DNA from 3 places in the Hydrogenophaga pseudoflava genome. Region 2 is predicted to be linked to each of the others. Evidence: predicted binding sites of a transcription regulator. Region 2 holds the regulator's gene; each other region holds the start of a gene.

Region 1 (7,079 bases), 2.3 Mb from region 2:
TCGAGGCGCGCGTGCGCACCGAGAAGCTGGCCTCCATGGGTCGCATGTCGGCCGCGGTGGCGCACGAGATCCGCAACCCGCTGTCGGCGATCACGCAGGCCAATGCGCTGCTGGACGAAGAAGTCACCGAAGCGGGGCAGAAGCGGCTGACGCGCATGATCGACCAGAACGCGCAGCGCCTGGCCAAGATCGTGGACGACATCCTCAATGTGGCCCGTGCGCAGCCCAGCCAGGGCGAGACGGCGCCGGCCCTGCCCCTGGACCAGACGGTGCGCTACATCACCCATGAATGGAACCGCGGGGCGCAGGCGCAGGGCGTTCTGGGTGTGCACCCGCACGCGCCAGGCGCGCACATCGCGTTCGACCCCGAACACCTGAGGCGCCTGCTGATCAACCTGCTGGACAACGCCCTGCGCCACGCCAGCCGGCGCCCCTCATCGGTGCGGGTGATCACGCAGCCCAGCGGGTCGGACCGGGTGCGCATCTCGGTGTGGAGCGACAGCGCGCCGCTGGAGCCTGGCGTGCTCAAGCACCTGTTCGAACCCTTCTTTTCTTCCGAGAGCCGGTCCAGCGGACTGGGCCTGTACATCTGCCGGGAGCTGTGCGAGCGCTACGGCGCGCAGATCGCCTACCAGCGCAGCCGGCTCGACCAGAAGGAGGGCAACGAGTTCTACATCCTGGTCCCCACCCTGCAGGGCGGCGTGCGGGCCCCGGTCCAGCAGAGCCTGACCTATCCTCCGGGGGACTCGGTGCCCCCACCCTCGCGCCCGTCCACCAACGGACCACCGTCCCTGTCCACGCTCTGAGTGCCCATGTCCGCCTCCTCCACCGCCTGTGTGCTGGTCGTCGACGACGAACCGGACCTGCGCACCCTGTACGAACTCACCCTGTTGCGCGAAGGCCATGAGGTCGTGTCGGCGCCCGACCTCGCCCAGGCCCGGGAGTGGCTGGGCCAGCGGCGCTTCGATGTGCTGATCTCCGACATGCGCCTGCCCGACGGCCTGGGCCTGGAGCTGCTGCGCGAACTGGGCGAGCAGCAGCGCACCGAAAAGACCATCGTGATCACGGCCTACGGGTCGGTCGAAAACGCGGTCGAGGCGCTCAAGAGCGGGGCTTTCGACTACCTGACCAAGCCGGTGGACCTCAAGCAGCTGCGCGCCGCAGTGCAGGCCGCCCTGCATAGCCAGCGCCATCCGGCGGCCGGCGCGCCGCGCCGCGGCACGGTGAACGACCCCCCGCGCAGCGCTCCCCCGCCGCCGGCCGGCGTGCAGGCGCTGCGGCGCATCGTCGGCGCATCGGCGACCATGCAGCAGATCCGTCAGCGCATCGAAAAAGTGGCGACCAGCATGGCCCCGGTGCTGATCCTGGGCGAATCGGGCACCGGCAAGGAACTGGTGGCGCGGGCCGTGCACGAGTGCAGCCACCGCTCCGACGGACCGTTCGTGGCCGTCAACTGCGGGGCGATCCCGGACAACCTCATCGAGGCCGAGTTCTTCGGCGCGCGCAAAGGCGCCTACACCGGTGCCAGCCACGACCGGGAAGGCTACTTCCAGGCGGCCCGCGGCGGCACCCTGTTCCTCGACGAAATCGGCGACCTGCCGCTGGGCATGCAGGCCAAGCTGCTGCGTGTGATCCAGGAGCGGCGCGTGCGTCCGCTGGGCGGTGTGCAGGAGGAAGCGGTCGACGTGCGGCTGGTCAGCGCCACCCACAAGGACCTCGCGGCCCTGGTCCGGGACGGTGAGTTCCGGCAGGACCTGTTCTACCGGCTCAACGTGATCGGCCTGCGCACACCACCGCTGCGGGAACGGCGGGAAGACCTGCCTGGGCTGGTCGATGCCCTGCTGCAGCGCATCTGCAGCGAATCCGGCCAGCCGATCCCCACCCTCACTGCCGATGCCCTCGCCTGGCTGCAGGCGCGCGAGCTGCCGGGCAACGTCCGCGAGCTGGAGAACCTGCTGCAGCGCGCGCTCGCGCTGAGCTCCGGCAGCCATCTGCAAGCGCAGGACTTCGCGGACCCGGGCGATGTGGACGCCGGCTTCACGGCCACCCGGCCGCCCAGCGAGCCGGTGGAGTCCACCGAGCCGCCCACCACCCAGCCCGACACCATCCCCGACGATCTGCAGAGTTACCTGGACGAGCAGGAGCGACAGGTCCTGCTCATGGCGCTCAAGGAATGCGACTACAACCGCACGGCCGCGGCCAACCGCCTGGGGCTCAACCTGCGGCAGATCCGCTACCGCATCCAGCGCCTGGGCATCACCATGCCGTCCGACGATGACGACAGCACCACCTGACACCGGCGACTGGTCGGGGGGCTGGCTGCGCACCGCGCAGCAGGTGCTCTCGCCCAACGCCAACGACCGCCCCGCGGGCGCCGTGGTCGACCTCATCGTCCTGCATTCAATCAGCCTGCCGCCCGGGCAATACGGCGGGCCGGAGGTCGAGCAGCTGTTCACCAACCGGCTCGACTGGTCGGCCCACCCCTACTTCGAGCAGATCCGGGGGCTGGAGGTCTCGGCCCACTTTTTCGTGCGCCGCGACGGACAGGTCGTGCAGTTCGTGGACGCGGACCGGCGCGCCTGGCACGCGGGCGTGTCGTGCTGGCGCGGCCGCGAGCGCTGCAACGACGACTCGATCGGCATTGAGCTGGAGGGACTCGAAGGCCAGACCTTCGAGGACGCGCAATACCGCGCGCTGGCCGACCTGTGCCGGCAGCTGGCCGACCGCTACCCGATCACCCACATCGCCGGCCACGAGCACATCGCCCCCGGTCGCAAACTCGACCCGGGGTCCGGCTTCGACTGGGCACGGCTGCAGCGCGGACTGGCCTGGGATCATCGGTGCTTTCCCGAATGTGTGATCGCCACATTCGATCCGGACGCCTCCACAGCCTGACCGGCGCCCCTCCGCGCATCGCCAGCAAACACGCGGATTTCCGCGCGGAATCCGCACGAAATGCGCGTCGGCGCTCGGTTCCTGAGTCCAAGCCACGCACCGGCGCCGCACCACGCCAGGCCTGAACGCACCGCCTTTCCGATGGCTTTTTGCCAGACGAAAACCAGCATGCACTTTTTATCAAAACACTACCGGTAGTGGCTTGAACCACCACCAGACACCAGATATAGTGTGCGCCGCACCAGCCGAACCTTCGGCGCCACAACACAAACGAAAGAGGAACCATGCTGACCGCCACGCCCACAGCCTCCCCGAACACCCCCCACATGCCCACCAGCAGCGCCGGCTCCTCCGCCGAGGCCGCTGGCGCCTCCGTGCTGACCCAGTACCAGATCATCCGCCGCAACGGCGCGGTCGTGCCATTCGAGCCGAGCAAGATCGCGGTGGCCATGATGAAGGCCTTCCTGGCAGTGCACGGCACCCAGGGCGCGGCGTCGGCCAGCGTGCGCGAGACCGTGGACGCGCTGACCCAGACGGTGGTGCGCGCACTGATGCGCTCGCGCCCCGGCGGCGGCACCTTCCACATCGAGGACGTGCAGGACCATGTCGAACTGGGCCTGATGCGCGGTGGCCACCACGAGGTCGCCCGCGCCTACGTGCTGTACCGCGAGCGCCGGGCACAGGAACGCGCCCATCAGGCCGAAGCGGCCAAGCCCGCCGAAGCCACGCTGCATGTGATGGATGGCGGCCAGCGTGTGCCGCTGGACATTGCGCGCCTGCAGGGCCTGATTGAGGCCGCCTGCGCCAACCTGGGCCAGGACGTCAAGGCGGATCCCATCGTGGCCGAGACCAAGCGCAACCTGTACGACGGCGTGCCGATCGAGGAGGTCTACAAGGCCGCCATCCTGGCTGCGCGCACCCTGATTGAAAAGGACCCGGACTACACCTACGCCACCGCGCGCCTGCTGCTGCACACCGTGGTCAAGGAGGTGCTGGGCGAAGAGGTGCCGGCCGCACAAATGGGTGAGCGCTACGCCGACTACTTCCCGCAGGCGATCAAGAAGGGCGTGCAGAACGAGCTGCTGGACGAGAAGCTGCTGCAGTTCGACCTGGCCCGCCTGGGCGCCGCGCTCAAGCCGGAGCGCGACCTGCAGTTCGACTACCTCGGCCTGCAGACCCTGTACGACCGCTACTTCCTGCATGTGCGCAAGACCCGCATCGAGCTGCCGCAGACCTTCTTCATGCGCGTGGCCATGGGCCTGGCGCTCAACGAGATCGACCGCGAAGCCCGCGCCATCGAGTTCTACGAGGTGCTGTCCTCGTTCGACTTCATGTCGTCCACGCCCACGCTGTTCAACGCCGGTACGCTGCGTTCGCAGCTCTCCAGCTGCTACCTCACCACCGTGCCCGACGACCTGGACGGCATCTACGAGTCGATCAAGGAAAACGCGCTGCTGTCCAAGTTCGCCGGCGGACTGGGCAACGACTGGACCCGCGTGCGCGCCCTGGGCGCGCACATCAAGGGCACCAACGGTGAATCGCAAGGCGTGGTGCCCTTCCTGAAGGTGGTCAACGACACCGCCGTCGCGGTGAACCAGGGCGGCAAGCGCAAGGGCGCGGTCTGCACCTACCTGGAAACCTGGCACCTGGACATCGAAGAATTCCTGGAGCTGCGCAAGAACACCGGCGACGACCGCCGCCGCACCCACGACATGAACACGGCGAACTGGATTCCCGACCTGTTCATGAAGCGCGTGATGGAAAAGGGGGAGTGGAGCCTGTTCTCGCCCAACAACGTGCCCGACCTGCACGACCTGTTCGGCGCCGACTTCGAGAAAGCCTACCTGGCCTACGAGGAGAAGGCGGCCCGCGGCGAGATCAAGCCCTACAAGAAGGTCTCGGCCACCGACCTGTGGCGCAAGATGCTGTCAATGCTGTTCGAGACCGGCCATCCCTGGATCACCTACAAGGACGCCTGCAACGTGCGCAGCCCGCAGCAGCACGCCGGCGTGGTGCACAGCTCCAACCTCTGCACCGAGATCACGCTCAACACCAGCGACACCGAGACCGCCGTCTGCAACCTCGGCTCGGTCAACCTGCACCGCCACCTCAGCAACGGCCAGCTCGACCACGCCAAGCTGCAGAAGACGATCAACACGGCGATGCGCATGCTCGACAACGTGATCGACATCAACTACTACGCGGTCAAGAAGGCGCGCGACTCCAACCTGCGCCACCGCCCGGTCGGCCTGGGCCTGATGGGCTTCCAGGACGCGCTGTACGAACTGCGCATTCCCTACGCCTCCAACGAGGCGGTCGAGTTCGCCGACCGCTCGATGGAAGCGATCTGCTACTACGCCTACTGGGCCTCGACCGAGCTGGCACGCGAGCGCGGCCGCTACAGCAGCTACCGCGGCTCGCTGTGGGACCAGGGCATCCTGCCGCCCGACACGCTGGACCTGCTGGCGCGCGAGCGCGGCGGCTATGTGGACGTGGACCGCTCGGCCAGCCTGGACTGGGACGCGCTGCGCAAGAAGATCGCGCAGGACGGCATGCGCAACTCCAACTGCGTGGCCATCGCGCCCACCGCCACCATCTCCAACATCATTGGCGTAGACGCATCCATCGAGCCCTGCTTCGGCAACCTCTCGGTCAAGTCCAACCTGTCGGGCGAGTTCACCGTCATCAACAGCTACCTGGTCAAGGACCTCAAGCGCCTCGGTCTGTGGGACGACGTGATGGTCATGGACCTCAAGCACTTCGACGGTTCGCTGCGCCCCATCGACCGTGTGCCGCAGGACGTGAAGGCGCTCTACGCCACCGCGTTCGAGGTGGAGCCGACGTGGCTGGTGGAAGCCGCCGCACGCCGCCAGAAGTGGATCGACCAGGCGCAGAGCCTGAACATCTACATGGCCGGCGCCTCGGGCAAGAAGCTCGACGAGACCTACAAGCTCGCCTGGCTGCGCGGTCTCAAGACCACCTACTACCTGCGCACCACCTCGGCCACGCACGCTGAAAAATCCACCGGTCGCACCGGCCAGCTCAACGCGGTGTCGGCCCATGGTGGCGAGCCTGCGATGAGCGCGGCACCTGCGGCAGCAATGGCCTCCGAGCCCGCGACCGACATCAAGTTCTGCGCGATCGACGACCCGGGCTGCGAAGCCTGCCAGTGATGCCTGCGCTCATGCGCGTGATGAAGGTGTCGCACCGTGTGCTTTTTCGATGCGACACCGCAACACAAAACATTCATCGCGCGCATGAGTCCTTTGCATTTCATGCCGACACTTCGATAATCCGCTGCATTGGACACCACCATGCTGACCTGGGACGAACAAGTCACTCCCTCCTCGAAGCCCGCTCTTCAAACATTGCCACCCACCTCATCGGGTGCGCAAGCTGCAGTGTCCTCCCCCGCTTCTTCCTCCGCCGCACACAGCAGCGAGCAACGCCGCGTGAACGTGGCAGACAAACGCATCATCAACGGCCAGACCGACGTCAACCAGCTGGTGCCGTTCAAGTACAAGTGGGCCTGGGAAAAATACCTCGCCACCTGCGCCAACCATTGGATGCCGCAGGAAGTGAACATGAGCCGCGACATCGCGCTCTGGAAAGATCCCAACGGCCTGACCGAAGACGAGCGCCGCATCGTCAAGCGCAACCTCGGTTTCTTCGTCACCGCCGACTCGCTGGCCGCCAACAACATCACGCTGGGCACCTACCGTCACATCACCGCGCCCGAGTGCCGCCAGTTCCTGCTGCGCCAGGCGTTTGAAGAAGCCATCCACACCCACGCCTACCAGTACATCGTGGAGAGCCTGGGCCTGGACGAAGGCGAGATCTTCAACGCGTATCACGAGGTGCCGTCGATCCGCAACAAGGACGAGTTCCTGATCCCGTTCATCGACGCGATCATGGACCCGAACTTCAAGACCGGCACGCCCGAGGCCGACCAGACCCTGCTCAAGAGCCTGATCGTGTTCGCCTGCCTGATGGAAGGCCTGTTCTTCTACGTCGGCTTCACCCAGATCCTGGCGCTGGGCCGGCAGAACAAGATGACCGGTGCCGCCGAGCAGTACCAGTACATCCTGCGCGACGAGTCCATGCACTGCAACTTCGGCATCGACCTGATCAACGCGATCAAGCTCGAGAACCCGATGCTGTGGACACCGCAGTTCAAGGCCGAG
Region 2 (7,079 bases):
CCATGTACGACCGCAACATCCTCATCGAGCAAACCGACCCCGAACTGTTCAAGGCCATTCAAGCGGAAAACGCCCGCCAGGAACACCACATCGAGCTGATCGCCAGCGAGAACTACGCCTCGCCGGCCGTGATGGCCGCCCAGGGCACCCAGTTGACCAACAAGTACGCCGAGGGCTACCCCGGCAAGCGCTACTACGGCGGCTGCGAGTACGTCGACGTGGCCGAACAGCTGGCCATCGACCGCGTCAAGCAGATCTTCGGTGCCGATGCCGCCAACGTGCAGCCGCACTGCGGCGCCTCGGCCAACGAGGCCGTCTTCCTTGCCTTCCTCAAGCCCGGGGACACCATCATGGGCATGAGCCTGGCCGAAGGAGGCCACCTCACCCACGGCATGCCGCTGAACATGTCGGGCAAGTGGTTTAACGTGGTCAGCTACGGCCTCGACAAGAACGAAGCGATCGACTACGACGTCATGGAAGCCAAGGCCCGCGAGCACAAGCCCAAGCTCATCGTCGCCGGGGCGTCCGCCTACAGCCTGCGCATCGACTTCGAGCGCTTTGCCAAGATCGCCAAGGAAATAGGCGCCATCTTCATGGTCGACATGGCCCACTACGCCGGCCTGATCGCCGCGGGCGTGTACCCCAACCCGGTGCCATTCGCCGACGTGGTGACCTCTACCACCCACAAGAGCCTGCGTGGCCCGCGCGGCGGCATCATCCTGATGAAGTCGCAGCACGAGAAGGCCATCAACAGCGCCATCTTCCCCGGCCTGCAAGGCGGCCCGCTGATGCACGTCATCGCCGCCAAAGCCGTTGCCTTCAAGGAAGCGCTGCAGCCCGAGTTCAAAGCGTATCAACAGCAGGTGGTGAAGAACGCCCAGATCGTGGCCGAAACACTGACCCAACGCGGTCTGCGCATCGTCAGCGGCCGCACCGAAAGCCACGTCATGCTGGTGGACCTGCGCGCCAAGGGCATCACCGGCAAGGAAGCCGAGGCTGTGCTGGGCAGCGCCCACATGACCATCAACAAAAACGCAATTCCGAACGACCCGGAAAAGCCGATGGTGACCAGTGGTGTGCGCATCGGCACCCCAGCCATGACCACCCGCGGCTTCAAGGACGAGGAAGCCCGCATCACCGCCAACCTGATTGCCGACGTGCTGGACAACCCGCGCGACCCGGCGAACATCGAAGCGGTGCGCGCCAAGGTCAATGCCCTGACGGCCCGTTTCCCCGTCTACAGGTGAAATGCCCCTTTTGCGGCCATCTGGAAACCCAGGTCGTTGAGACCCGGGTTTCCGAAGACGCGGACTTCATCCGCCGCCGCAGGCAGTGCGGCCACTGCGAAAAGCGCTTCACCACCTATGAGCGGCCAGAGGTCAGCTTCCCGGCGGTGGTGAAGAAGGATGGTCGGCGCGTGGACTACGTGCCGGCCAAACTGCGCGCCTCATTCACCCTCGCCCTGCGCAAGCGACCGGTGAGCACCGAACAGGTGGACGCCGCCATCGAGCGCATTGAAGAAAAGCTGCTCAACCTGGGCAGCCGTGAAGTCGCATCGACCAAGCTGGGCGAAATGGTCATGCGCGAGCTCAAGAAGCTCGACAAGGTTGCCTACATCCGCTTTGCCAGCGTTTACCGCAGTTTTGAAGACATCGACGAGTTCCGCGCGCTCGTGGACGAAGTCCGCCGATAACACGCGGCTCAACTGCTGAAACAGGGCCTCCTCCATTGGAGGGAAAAGTCGTCGTCATTTACCTCCTCGGAGGCATGATTTGGCGCCAACGCGCGGGAATAATGAGTTCGAACGCATTACACATCCGAACTCATCATGCGATTACCATCCCACCAGCATCCTTCGCAATTCCGTGGATACACCTTGATGGAACTGGTCGTGGCGACTGCGCTGCTGGCCATTCTCATTCAGCTCGCGATTCCTCCCATGAGCCGCCTGCTCTCTGAATGGCAGAGAGAACACGCCACCCGAGCTATTGCAGACCACCTTGTGCTCGCCAGATCAGAAGCCATCCGCTGGTCCCAGCGCGTGGTGATGTGCAGCAGCGTCGATGGCCTTCGCTGCTCTCCAAGCTCCAACAGAGAATGGAAATCGGGGTGGATTGTTTTTCAGGACATCGATGGCAATGGTCAATTCGGCCCTTCCGACAAATTGGTCGCTGTTTCGCAGGGCTCCCATGGAATTCGAAGCATCCGGGGAAATGCATTGCTCCAGCGCTTCGTATTCATGCCAACGGGAATGATGGCATCTGGAATGGGAACACTGGAGATTGTCCCCACGATGGGTACCAGTCAGAGAATCACCGTCAATCGAATTGGAAGAGTCAGGCTCAGCACAAGTCTGCCGGTCGAATGAAGCCAAATTCGCTGGACACAGAGTAGACGGCGTCAGGGCGGCAGCGATCTGTCGGCGGTGTGTGTGGCGACCCAAAGCGACAACTGCGTGAGAAATGAATGCTTTTTGCCGCTGAGCACGCCAAACACGACCGCGCGTCAGGGCGCGCAGAAGACCCTCGAAAGCGGGCGATACATTGCAGTACGGAGCTGCAAATTGAACCACCTGCCCTCACCCCTGACGCCTTCTGCCAGACAGCACGGATTCACGCTGGTGGAGTTGGTCGTGACCATCGCGCTGCTGGCCATCCTCACCACCCTGGCGGCACCCAGCTTCAGCGAGGTGCTGCGCCAGTGGCGGCGCGACAGCGCCACCCGCGAGCTGTCCTCCACACTGCAGCTGGCGCGATCCGAATCTATCAAGTCCTCCCGTCAGATCGTGGTCTGCCCGAGTACCGACGGAGAGTCCTGCGCTGACGGCACCGAGTGGAACACCGGCTGGATCGTGTTCGTCGATGACGGGGCGGGCACGCTGGCCAACGCGGGCAACCAGGTGGTCAACACCAATGAGCGCATTCTCAAGGTCGTGTCAGCCCAGTCTGGTGTGGCATCGATCACCAGTTCGGGAGGGGTGGAATGGATGCAATTCCTTCCAAACGGGTTGATGGGCTCAGCCACCACCACCCTGACGGTCACACCTTCCGGTGCGAACGCCAATACCAAGGTGGACAAGGTCACCGTCTCCCGCGTGGGGCGCGTGTCTGTTGCGACCGAGCTCCCATGACAAGCAAGGCCTTCATGAACATCTCCGTGACCAAGTCCGTTGCACCCCGCCACCACCGGGGTGCCAGCATGATCGAGGTGCTGGTGGCCATCCTGCTGGTGTCGGTGGGGCTGCTGGGCATCGCAGGGCTTTCTGGCGCCACCTTCAGTTACAACAAGGCATCGCAAATGCGGCTCACTGGCATTGCATTGGTCAATGACCTGGCCGACCGTGCCCGCGTCAATGTGCACGGATATGACCGCCAGGGCTATGACATTGAACTGAGTGACAACTTTGAAAGCACACCGGTCGAAGTCGACGACACCAACCTCGACCTGGACCCTGCCGTTTCCGCCAATGCAGAAAGCGTTGCCGATGCCCTCGCTGCTGCAGACGTTGACCAGTTCTTGCGTACGGTCCGCAGCCGCCTGCCGCAAGGCGATGCGGTGGTGATGAGCCGGCGGGATGCAAACGCGCGCGATCTGGATGTGTGGCTGTTGTGGAAGGAAGCCGCCACGGCGGAGGGGGACGAAGACGATGACCGGGGCGACTTCTCCCTCTTCGACGCTGGAAAGGGCAACTGCCCGGACAACCTCAGCACAGCCGACAAAGCGGAATACAGCTGCATGTACTTCAAGGTGGGGCTGTGAACATGAACTCAAAAAATCACCTTCACCCGTCTAGACGCAGCCAGCGAGGCCTGAGCCTGGTCGAGCTGATGATTGCGCTGACCATCGGTCTCTTTCTCATGGGCGCTGTGGGCATCATCTATGTGAACACCGCAACCACTTCCCGCGGCAGCACGCTCGAGTCCCAGATGAACGAGGACGCGGCGCTGGCGCTGGAGTTGCTGCAGCAGCAGATTCGCCTGACCGGGTTTTCCAACGTGGAAGCGTCGGGAGATCGGCGCTTCCCCGGGCAAGCGGTGCGGGGCTGCGATGGTGGATTCACTGACTACGATGCTGCCTTTGCCGACTTGGCGTGCAATGCGGATGGCGACGGCCCGGATGCCCTGGCTGTGAGGTACGAGGCCACGCTGCTTAACAGCCAGACAGCGCAAGATGCTGGTGGAGTTGCTCGACCAGGAAACTGCGCGCACGAGGCCATCGAGCCTTGGGACGCGACAGGCACAGAAGGCGCGCGGGCCGGTGTGACCAGCATGAACCTGGCCGACAACCGCTACTACATTGCCAATGACGCGGCCAATGAAAACACCCCCACGTTGTACTGCCAGGGCCGTACCGGTGCAGGATTTGGCAACGCCACCGCCCTGATCCCGAACATCGAAGACATGCAGGTGCAGTACGCCGTCACGGCATTCCCCACAGTGGGAGACCCACTGCCTCACCAGGTGGCGGGATATGCCAACGCAACCGAAGAAACGGACGCAACGGATGCAAGCCCGCGGTTTCCTGCCCTGGAGGACCTGACGATTCCCGCGGGCACCCCTGCAGACATCAACAACTGGTCCCGGGTCGCGGCTGTGCGCATCTGCCTGCTCGCGCGCAGCGCACGCCCGGTGCCCACGGGCGACAACCCCGTCGGCACCGCCAACGCCGATGGCACCACGTTGACGGCTGGTCTCGGCACCTACGTCGACTGCAAAGGCGACTCTCGAACCGCCACCGACCGTTTCGTCCGCCGCGCATACGTGACCACCATCCAGCTTCGCAACATGCGGCCCGGCCTGCCTCGCGACTTCGAGGAGGGAGGCAACCCGTGGCAGTACATGTACGACAACTGACGCCCGAGAACCTCACCATGCGCCGTCATACACCCATTTCCAAGAACGGCTCGGAACGCGGGGTCGTGCTTCCGATTGCGCTGATCATGTTGGTGATCATCTCGTTTGCTGGCCTACTCGCAGCCCGCAACTCGGCCACCTTCGAGCAATTCTCCAACAACATGCGCACCAACCAGGTGGCGCGCACATCCGCTGAAGACGCCTTGCGCCAATGCGAGCGCATCGCCCGCGCCAGCGTGGAAGACAACGCGGCGTTTGCGGCGGTCGTGGGCCGGATCGAAGCCGGTACTGTGATCTCTGCAGACACCGAGGAAGCCATCAGTGACGGCATCTGGAACACCCGCGCCAACTGGGCCGAAGGTGCCGCCAACCTGATCACCGTCACGCCCGAATTCGGTGACGACGTCCAGTCCGGGGCCCAGCTCAAAGAAGCCAACTACCCCACCTGCATCATCCAGGCCATGGTCAACGACCGCTTCCTGATCACGGCGCGCGGCTTGTCCAACGACGCACAGGTTGACGATGACAGCGGACTGCTGACGGCCGGCTCGGAAGTCTGGCTGCAGTCCATCCTGACGCCCCTTGTTCCGACGCTCAGCGACAAAGGCGGCGCCCAGTGATGCCGCGCAACATATACCAACAGCCTTCCAGTGAGGTGTCCATGAACTCCCCTGTCACAAATCGGCTCGCACGCCGCCTGCTCTGGTCGGCCGCCCTCGGGGCGTTGCTGCTGCCCGCCATGCAAGTCTGGGCCCAGCCAGCGAACCGTCCGCTGCTGACCAACCAGTCTGGCGCCAAGCCCAACCTGATGGTGGCGCTGGACAACTCGGGGTCCATGGCGTTCACTTATCACGAAACCTACAACGTTACCGACAGCAACGAGTACCAAAGGAGATATTGCCCATCGCCGTACTCCAGAAGCTCGTCCACGGACGCAACCACCTTCGCAAACGGCGTGGGCCAGGAAGCGAACACGACCAACGGTCCCCCAGCCGTCTATACCTGCTACCAGCGGGTTAGGGTTTCCGGCAATTGGGTCACCCAGGCCCGCACTAATGTGTCCTTGGCGTACACGCCAGACCAGAACATCCTGAACTGGTCCGCCCAGCGTTCGGCCGAGGTGAACCCGATTTATTACAACCCGCGCGTCAGGTACCTCCCACGGGTCGATGGCAGCGGCGCGATCGTGAACCCACGCGACCCGCTGCTTCCAGCAACGGTTCCGGCCTCGGAGAGAGGGTTGACCTACAACGTGGTCTGGGTATCGAACCAGAACTCCGCGGACTTCCGGTACACCGTCTATCAGCGAAGCGTTGCTCCAAGCGACTTCCGCATCTATCACTCGATGTATGCGGACAACGCCGCATCGCCTCCAGCGGGCAGCGCCGCCACACGGAATTCCCAAGGGCATGTCAACACGCTTGCTCCCACCGGGTTCACCTCTCGCTACAACCTCCAGTACACACTGAAGATTCCCCAGCACATCGCCTATACCACGGCACCGACCGCAGGCCCTGCAACCACTTTCAGCTACGCCTACTGCAGCAACGTGGTCACCAATGCGCTGGGACAGGAAACAGGGTGCGCAGCCCGCACAAGGGTCGATGTGAGGCTCGGCGACACCGCCACCTACACCATCCCGACCCCCAACAACCGCACAGACTGCACAGCCAATGTCTGCAACAACGCCCAGGAGGTCGCCAACATCCTGAACTGGTACCGCTGGTACAGCACGCGGCAACTGGCCACCAGCACGGCCATCGGCCTTGCACTTGCGGACACCGATGCCACCGGCGCACTCAATATCCCCTCCAAGTTCGACAATGAGCTGCGGATCGGGTACCTGCCCATCAACCAGCGGTATGACGGTCCGCTGACGCTGCCGCCCGGTGCCGGCGCTCCTGCGACGCTGTCGCGAGGGGTACGAATGCTCAACCGAGGCTCGACCGCCAACAACGAGCTCTTCAACTGGCTCAACACCATGGTGTCTCAAGGAGGGACGCCACTGCACTTCGCCGTCGAACGGGCCGCCAGTTACTACAGCATGCAGGCTGGTGTGACGGAAAATCCGTGGCGCACCGACCCAACCGACTCGAGCACTCCCGAAATGAGCTGCCGCCGGTCCTTTAACCTGCTGTTTTCCGACGGTGGCTGGACGTCTGGTGCTCCCTGGGGTCCCACTGTCCCTGGTCTTGACTACGACAACATCAACGGCCCGACGTTCTC
Region 3 (7,079 bases), 1.3 Mb from region 2:
GCGCCTCGAACGTGTCGTCGGTGAAGCCCACCGGCAGCTGCGACGAGTTGGTGTAGTAGGGCTGCTCGGGTGTGCCGGCCTGCAGGATGCCGGGCCAGCGCTTGCGGTCTTCGCGCGCGAAGCGGTAGGTGGTGCCCTCGGCCGGGGTGGCCTCCAGGTTGTAGAGGTGGCCGGTCTCTTCTTGGAACGCGACGATGCGCGCACGCACGTGGTCGAGGAAGCGCAGCGCGAAGGCGTGGCCCTCGTCGGTGGTGATGTCGTGCGCGTCGCCGCTGAAGTTGCGCACCATCTCGTTGATGCCGTTCACCCCCAGGGTGCTGAAGTGGTTGCGCAGCGTGCCCAGGTAACGTTTGGTGTAGGGGAACAGGCCCTGGTCCATGAGGCGCTGGATCAGCTTGCGCTTGGTCTCCAGGCTCTGTTTGCCCAGTTCCAGCAGGCGGTCCAGCGCGGCCAGCAGGCCGGCCTCGTCACCTGCGTGCAGGTGGCCCAGGCGCGCGCAGTTCACCGTGACCACGCCCAGGCTGCCGGTCTGCTCGGCGCTGCCGAACAGGCCGTTGCCGCGCTTGAGCAGTTCGCGCAAATCCAGCTGCAGGCGGCAGCACATGGAGCGCACCATGTTCGGCTGCAGCTCGGAGTTGATGAAGTTCTGGAAGTAGGGCAAGCCGTACTTGGCCGTCATGTCGAACAGGCGCCGCGCGTTCTCGCTCTCCCAGGGGAAGTCGGGCGTGATGTTGTAGGTGGGAATGGGGAAGGTGAACACGCGGCCCTTGGCGTCGCCCGTGGTCATGACGTCGATGTAGGCGCGGTTGATCAGGTCCATCTCGGCCTGCAGCTCGCCGTAGCAGAACGGCATTTCCACACCGGCGATCACGGGCACCTGCTCGCGCAGGTCTTCGGGACAGACCCAGTCGAAGGTGAGGTTGGTGAACGGCGTCTGTGTGCCCCAGCGCGAGGGCACGTTGAGGTTGTAGACCAGCTCCTGGATGCACTGACGCACGGCCGCGTAGCCCATGCGGTCCTGTCGCACGTAGGGCGCCAGGTAGGTGTCGAAGGAGGAGAAGGCCTGCGCGCCCGCCCACTCGTTCTGCAGCGTGCCCAGGAAGTTGACGATCTGCCCGACCGCCGACGAGAGGTGCTTCGGCGGACCCGACTCCACCTTGCCCGGCACACCGTTGAGGCCCTCGTTGAGCAGGGTGCGCAGCGACCAGCCCGCGCAGTAGCCGCTGAGCATGTCGAGGTCGTGGATGTGGATGTCGCCGTCGCGGTGGGCTGCGCCGATCTCGGGCGTGTAGACGTGCGAGAGCCAGTAGTTGGCCGTGACCTTGCCGGCCACGTTGAGGATCAGGCCACCCAGCGAATAGCCCTGGTTGGCGTTGGCGTTGACGCGCCAGTCGGCGCGCGTGAGGTACTCGTTGACCGAGGCCTCGACGTCCACCAGGGTCTGGCGGTCGCTGCGCAGCTGGGCGTGCTGCTCGCGGTAGACGATGTAGCCGCGCGCCGTGCGCAGGTGGTTGGCCGCGATCAGGGTCTGCTCGACCACGTCCTGGATCTGCTCGATGGTCGGCGCCGCGCCATTGAAGCGGTGACCCAGCACCTTGACCACCTGCGCGCACAGCAGCTGCGCCTCGGCCCCGTCGAATTCCCCGCTGGCCTGCCCCGCGCGCGCCAGCGCGGAGCGGATCTTGTCGGCGTTGAAAGCCTCCCGAAGCCCCGAGCGCTTGAGCACCTCGCGCGGCCAGCTGGACACCATCGAATCGTTCATGCGAATCCTCCTTGGACACTACCTATGGTGTCTAAGGTACCCACCAAACACCATAGGTAGTTTGATTTGCCGCAAAGTCGGCTGCATCAGAAGGCCATCGCCAGCCCCTTTTTTCGCTCCGAAACGGCTTGACCTGCATCAAGCCCGTGACCGACCGGGGCCGGTGTGTCGCCCAGGTGCGGACGGCGCCCCGCAGCCGGGCGAACAATCCCGCCATGGACTTCGAACACAGCCCCCGCGCACAGGCGCTGCTGCGCCAGCTGGACCAGTTCCTGCTGACCTATGTGTTGCCGCACAACGCGGCCTGGCACCAGGCGGTGCAGGACGGGCAGTACCCGCCGCCCTTCCTGGAAGACCTCAAGACGCTGGCGAAAGAGGAAGGGCTGTGGAACCTGTTCCTGCCCGGCCTGCGCGCCGACGAGCCGGGCACGCGCCTGGCCAACCTCGACTACGCGCCGCTGGCCGAGGCCATGGGCAAAGTCAGCTGGGCGGCCGAGGTGTTCAACTGCAGCGCGCCCGACACCGGCAACATGGAACTGCTGCACCGCTTCGCCACCCCGTCGCAGCGCGAACACTGGCTGATGCCGCTGCTGCACGGCGAGATCCGCTCGGCGTTTGCGATGTCCGAGCCCGACGTGGCCTCGTCCGACCCGACCAATCTGCAGACCACCGTGCGGCGCGAAAGCGGCGAGCTGGTGATCAGCGGCCGCAAGTGGTTCATCACCGGCGTGGCGCACCCGGCCTGCCGGCTGCTGATCGTGATGGCGCGCAACGCCGACGGGGACGACGACGCCAGTGAGGATGCCCACCACCAGCACAGCATGGTGCTGGTGCCCATGGGCACGCCGGGGCTGGAGGTGGTGCGCAACATCCCGGTGGTGCACCACCACGCGCCCGAAGGCCATTGCGAAATTGTGCTGCGCGGCGTGCGCGTGCCGGCCGACCACCTGCTGGGCGACTGGGGCCACGGCTTCGCGATGGCGCAGGCGCGGCTCGGCCCCGGCCGGGTGCACCACTGCATGCGCACCATCGGCCAGTGCGAGCTGGCGCTGGCCCTGGCCACCGAGCGCGCGCTGGAGCGGCGCAGCTTCGGCCACCACCTGGCCGACTACGCCAACGTGCAGGAATGGATTGCGCACTCGCGCATCGAGATCGACCAGGCGCGTCTGCTGGTGCTGCGCTGCGCCTGGCTGCTGGACCACCCCGAACAGGCCGAGCCGCCCGCCGTGCGCGCGCAGGTCGCGGCGATCAAGGTGGTGGCCGCCGGCTTGCAGACCCGCGTGGTGGACCGCGCGATGCAGGTCTTCGGCGCCATGGGCCTGTCGCCCGACACGCCGCTGGCGCAGTTCTGGACCTGGGGCCGCGCCCTGCACCTGCTCGACGGCCCGGACGAGGTGCACCTGCGCAGCGTGGCGCGGCACGAGTTCGCGCAGGCGCGCGAGCGGCTGGGCTCGCTGTCGGCCTACTTCACGACGCCGGAGCAGATGCGCACGCCACCGAGGCTGTAACCGCGCCGGTGTTCAGCGGTCCACCTGGCCCGGCAGCGACAGGTCGCCCGACGCGACCTTGAACACCTGGGCCACACACAGCAGCGGGGCGTGCACGCTGGCGTTCACGCGCAGGGCCGCGGTCACGCCGTCAAACTTGGCGGCCTGCAGCGCCGACACGTTGTCGAAGGGCACGCGCACGCTCACGCTGCCGCGCGCGAACGAGGGACTCCAGCCGGGGCTGTCGATCAGCAGCGGCAGACCCGGCCAGGTCTTGGGCAGGCGCGGCCGGCTGCCTTCGGGGATGTCGACCACCTTGAGCGCGCCCTTGCCACAGGCCTCGTCCGGCTGCAGCACCACCCAGTGCGAGTGCCACACGCCGCCGTCGTTCTTCAGGTGACCGTCGCCGTTTTCGTCGAACAGCGGCGTGTCGTCGAAGTCGGGGTGGGCGGTGACGGCAAAGGCCAGGATGCCGGCCTGGGGCTCGAAGCCGACCTCAGCCGGGTCCAGGCTGGTGGGCCAGACGTAGGAGAACACCTTGCTGCCGGCCAGCTGGCCCGACTTCGTGGGCCGCGTGCGCCCGGCCTTGCCCGAGACCTGCATGTGGAACACCAGGGCGTTGTCCTCGGTGGTGATGCGGGTGTGCACCACGTCGAAGGGCGCGTGGACCGCTTTGGCCGGCGCGGTCGCGATGCCGCCGGTGTGGTCGTGGCCGCGGTCGGCCAGGGCCGGGCCGGCGGCGGCGAGGGCGGCCGCCAGCAGGGCGGTGTTCAGGGGGGTGTGCAGACGGACAGAACGCATGAAAAACTCCTGGGTTGGGGATGGAGGGCGGACCACCGGGCGGCGATCCGTGACACCCAGTGTCGGGTTGCGATCTGTTCAGATGGGATCATTTCGTACAGAATTCATACCCTTTCGTCCAAGCCCTGGCATGACCGTCCCGCCCCCGCCCATCGACCGCCTGTCCGGCCTGCTGGAGCGCTTTCCCGTGCGCGCCGAGCTGTCCTTCACCGGCACGCTCTGTGGGGTGCAGAGCTTCACGCCGCCGCCGGGCATGGGCTACCTGCACCTGCTGCGCCGGGGCACGCTCGATGTCACGCACCCGCCGCGGCAGGCTGTGCCGCTGCGCCTGCACCTGAGCGCGCCCGCGCTGCTGTTCTACCCGCGCGCCATCGCCCACCACTTCCACAACCCGCCCATCGAAGGCGCCGACTTCACCTGTGCGCAGCTGTGGTTCGAGGGCGGTCCGGCCCACCCGCTGGTGCGCACCCTGCCCGGCGCCATCGTGCTGTCGCTGGACGAGGTCGAGGGGCTGGGGGCTTCGCTGGAGCTGCTGTTCGCCGAGACCGCCCGTGTGCGCTGCGGCCACCGCCTGCTGGCCGACCGGCTGTTCGAGGTGGTGCTGATCCAGACGCTGCGCTGGCTGCTCGACCACCCGCGCGAGGCCGGCGTACCGCCCGGTCTGGTCACGGGCCTGTCGGACCCGCGGCTGGCGCGGGCCATCGTGGCCATGCACGACGCGCCCGGCGAGCCCTGGAGCGTGGAGCAGCTGGCGGTGGTGGCCGGCATGTCGCGCACCGGCTTCACCAGCCAGTTCCGGCAGCTGGTGGGCCAGACGCCGGCGGACTACCTGAGCGACTGGCGCATCGGGCTGGCCCAGACGGGCCTGGCACGGGGCAGCTCCATCAAGCAGCTGGCGAGCGAGCTGGGCTACGCCAACCCCTCGGCGCTGAGCCGCGCCTTCGCCGCCAAGACCGGGCACTCGCCGCGCGAATGGCTCAGGGGATCGTTGCCGCCGGCACCACCGGCTCACTGAGCCCCATCGCCTCGGCCGCGATGTCCAGCGAGCGCAGCCGCAGCGCGGGGTCGAACACGTCGCTCACCAGCATGAACTCGTCGGCCTGGGTGGCGTCGGCCAGCTGCTGCAGGCCGGCGCGCACCGCCTCCGGCCCGCCCACCACAGCGCAGGCCAGGAAGTCGGCGATGGCCGCGCGCGCCTGCGTGTCCAGCCGCTCCATGAAACCGTGCACCGGCGCCGGCAGCTGGCCGCGCCGGCCGGTGAGGATGCCCAGCACACGCTGGTAGGTGCTGCTGGCCAGGTATTCCGCCTCGTCGTCGGTGGGGGCGGCGATCAGCGGCACGCCGACCACGGCATAGGGCTTGTCCAGCGTCTTCGACGGCCTGAAGTTCTGCCGGTACATCTGCAGCGCCTGCAGCAGGTAGCGCGGCGCGAAGTGCGAGGCGAAGGCGTAGGGCAGGCCGCGCTCGGCCGCGAGCTGGGCCGAGAACAGACTCGACCCCAGCAGCCAGATCGGCACCTTGGTGCCGGCGCCGGGCATGGCGATCAGGCGCTGGCCGGGCTGCGGGTCGTCCAGCAGGCGCTGCAGCTCGGCCACGTCGCGCGGGAAGTCTTCTTCGGTCTCGACGCGGTCGCGGCGCAGCGCGCGCATGGTCAGCGGGTCGGTGCCGGGCGCACGGCCCAGGCCCAGGTCAATGCGGCCGGGGTGCAGCTCGGCCAGGGTGCCGAAGGCCTCGGCCACCACCAGCGGCGCGTGGTTGGGCAGCATCACGCCGCCGGAGCCGACGCGGATGCGCTGCGTGCCGCCCGCGATGTGGCCCACCAGCACGGCCGTGGCCGAGCTGGCGATGCCGCTCATGTTGTGGTGCTCGGCCAGCCAGTAGCGGGTGAAGCCCAGGCGCTCGACGTGCTGTGCGGTGCGCAGCGCGATGGCCAGCGCGTCGGCCACGGTGCCGCCTTCGCGCACGGCGACCAGGTCGAGCATGGACAGGCGGATGGAATGCAGAGGTTTCATGCGCGGGATTGTCCGCCTGTCGTGCGCGGTGTGCGGTCGCCGGCGCGATGGCCGGGGCACCGAAGGGATTTGTCGCCGGCCGGACCAGTCCCCCTGCCGGCCCGCGCTAGGCTGTGCGCCGTTTGTCCGTCTTACACACCGTTGTTCACATGACCACCCTCTTTGACCCCACCACCGCCGGCGACCTGCAGCTCGCCAACCGCATCGTCATGGCCCCGCTCACGCGCAACCGCGCGCCGAACGCAGTGCCCACCCCGCTGATGGCGACCTACTACACCCAGCGCGCCAGCGCCGGCCTGCTGATCACCGAAGCCACCGCCATCAGCCACCAGGGCCAGGGCTACGCAGACGTGCCCGGCCTGTACGCGCCCGAGCAGATCGCGGGCTGGCAGGCCGTGACGAGCGCCGTGCACGCGGCCGGCGGCAAGATCGTGACCCAGCTCTGGCACGTGGGCCGCGTCTCGCACAACGAGCTGCAGCCCGGCGGCGGCGCGCCCGTGGCCCCCTCGGCCCTCACCGCCAAGACCAAGACCGTGCTGCTCAAGGACGGCGTGCCGACCTTCGTCGACACCTCGGCGCCGCGCGCGCTGCAACTGGACGAGCTGCCGGGCATCGTGGACGACTATCGCCGCGCTGCGCAGGCCGCCATTGAAGCGGGCTTCGACGGGGTCGAGATCCACGCCGCCAACGGCTACCTGCTCGACCAGTTCCTCAAGACCGGTGCCAACCAGCGCACCGACGCCTACGGCGGCTCCATCGAGAACCGCGCGCGCCTGCTGCTGGAGGTGGTGTCCGCGGTGACCGAGGCCATCGGCGGCGGCCGCACCGGCATCCGCCTCTCGCCCGTGACGCCGGCCAACGACATCGTCGACGCTGACCCGCAGCCGCTGTTCGACCACGTGGCGCGCGCACTCGGCCCGCTGGGCCTGGCCTATGTGCACGTGATCGAAGGCGCCACCGGCGGCCCCCGCGAGCTGGCCGACCGGCCCTTCGACTACGCCGCGTTCAAGGCCGCCT

Evidence for each region. The regulator NrdR, encoded in region 2, represses ribonucleotide reductase genes. The targets are predictions, from matches to a motif close to CACNANATNTNGTG.
Region 1: HPF_RS04200 (ribonucleoside-diphosphate reductase subunit alpha) is a predicted target of NrdR. The motif match lies at 3,114-3,127, and genes of this name have one in related genera.
Region 3: HPF_RS22580 (ribonucleoside triphosphate reductase) is a predicted target of NrdR. The motif match lies at 1,779-1,792, and genes of this name have one in related genera.

Annotation. Positions count from the first base shown of each region.
Region 1 covers NZ_CP037867.1:843,784-850,862, reverse strand. Annotated here, with positions in the region: gene HPF_RS04215 (sensor histidine kinase) at 1-806, shown strand, start outside; gene HPF_RS04210 (sigma-54-dependent transcriptional regulator) at 813-2,294, shown strand; gene ampD (1,6-anhydro-N-acetylmuramyl-L-alanine amidase AmpD) at 2,275-2,895, shown strand; gene HPF_RS04200 (ribonucleoside-diphosphate reductase subunit alpha) at 3,180-6,068, shown strand; gene HPF_RS04195 (ribonucleotide-diphosphate reductase subunit beta) at 6,210-7,079, shown strand, end outside.
Region 2 covers NZ_CP037867.1:3,376,633-3,383,711, forward strand. Annotated here, with positions in the region: gene glyA (serine hydroxymethyltransferase) at 3-1,247, shown strand; gene nrdR (transcriptional regulator NrdR) at 1,244-1,693, shown strand; gene HPF_RS16200 (GspH/FimT family pseudopilin) at 1,829-2,368, shown strand; gene HPF_RS16205 (GspH/FimT family pseudopilin) at 2,564-3,130, shown strand; gene pilV (type IV pilus modification protein PilV) at 3,145-3,759, shown strand; gene HPF_RS16215 (PilW family protein) at 3,762-4,853, shown strand; gene HPF_RS16220 (pilus assembly PilX family protein) at 4,871-5,473, shown strand; gene HPF_RS16225 (pilus assembly protein) at 5,515-7,079, shown strand, end outside.
Region 3 covers NZ_CP037867.1:4,698,235-4,705,313, forward strand. Annotated here, with positions in the region: gene HPF_RS22580 (ribonucleoside triphosphate reductase) at 1-1,762, opposite strand, end outside; gene HPF_RS22585 (acyl-CoA dehydrogenase family protein) at 1,978-3,270, shown strand; gene HPF_RS22590 (hypothetical protein) at 3,283-4,050, opposite strand; gene HPF_RS22595 (AraC family transcriptional regulator) at 4,181-5,065, shown strand; gene HPF_RS22600 (LLM class flavin-dependent oxidoreductase) at 5,028-6,062, opposite strand; gene HPF_RS22605 (alkene reductase) at 6,212-7,079, shown strand, end outside.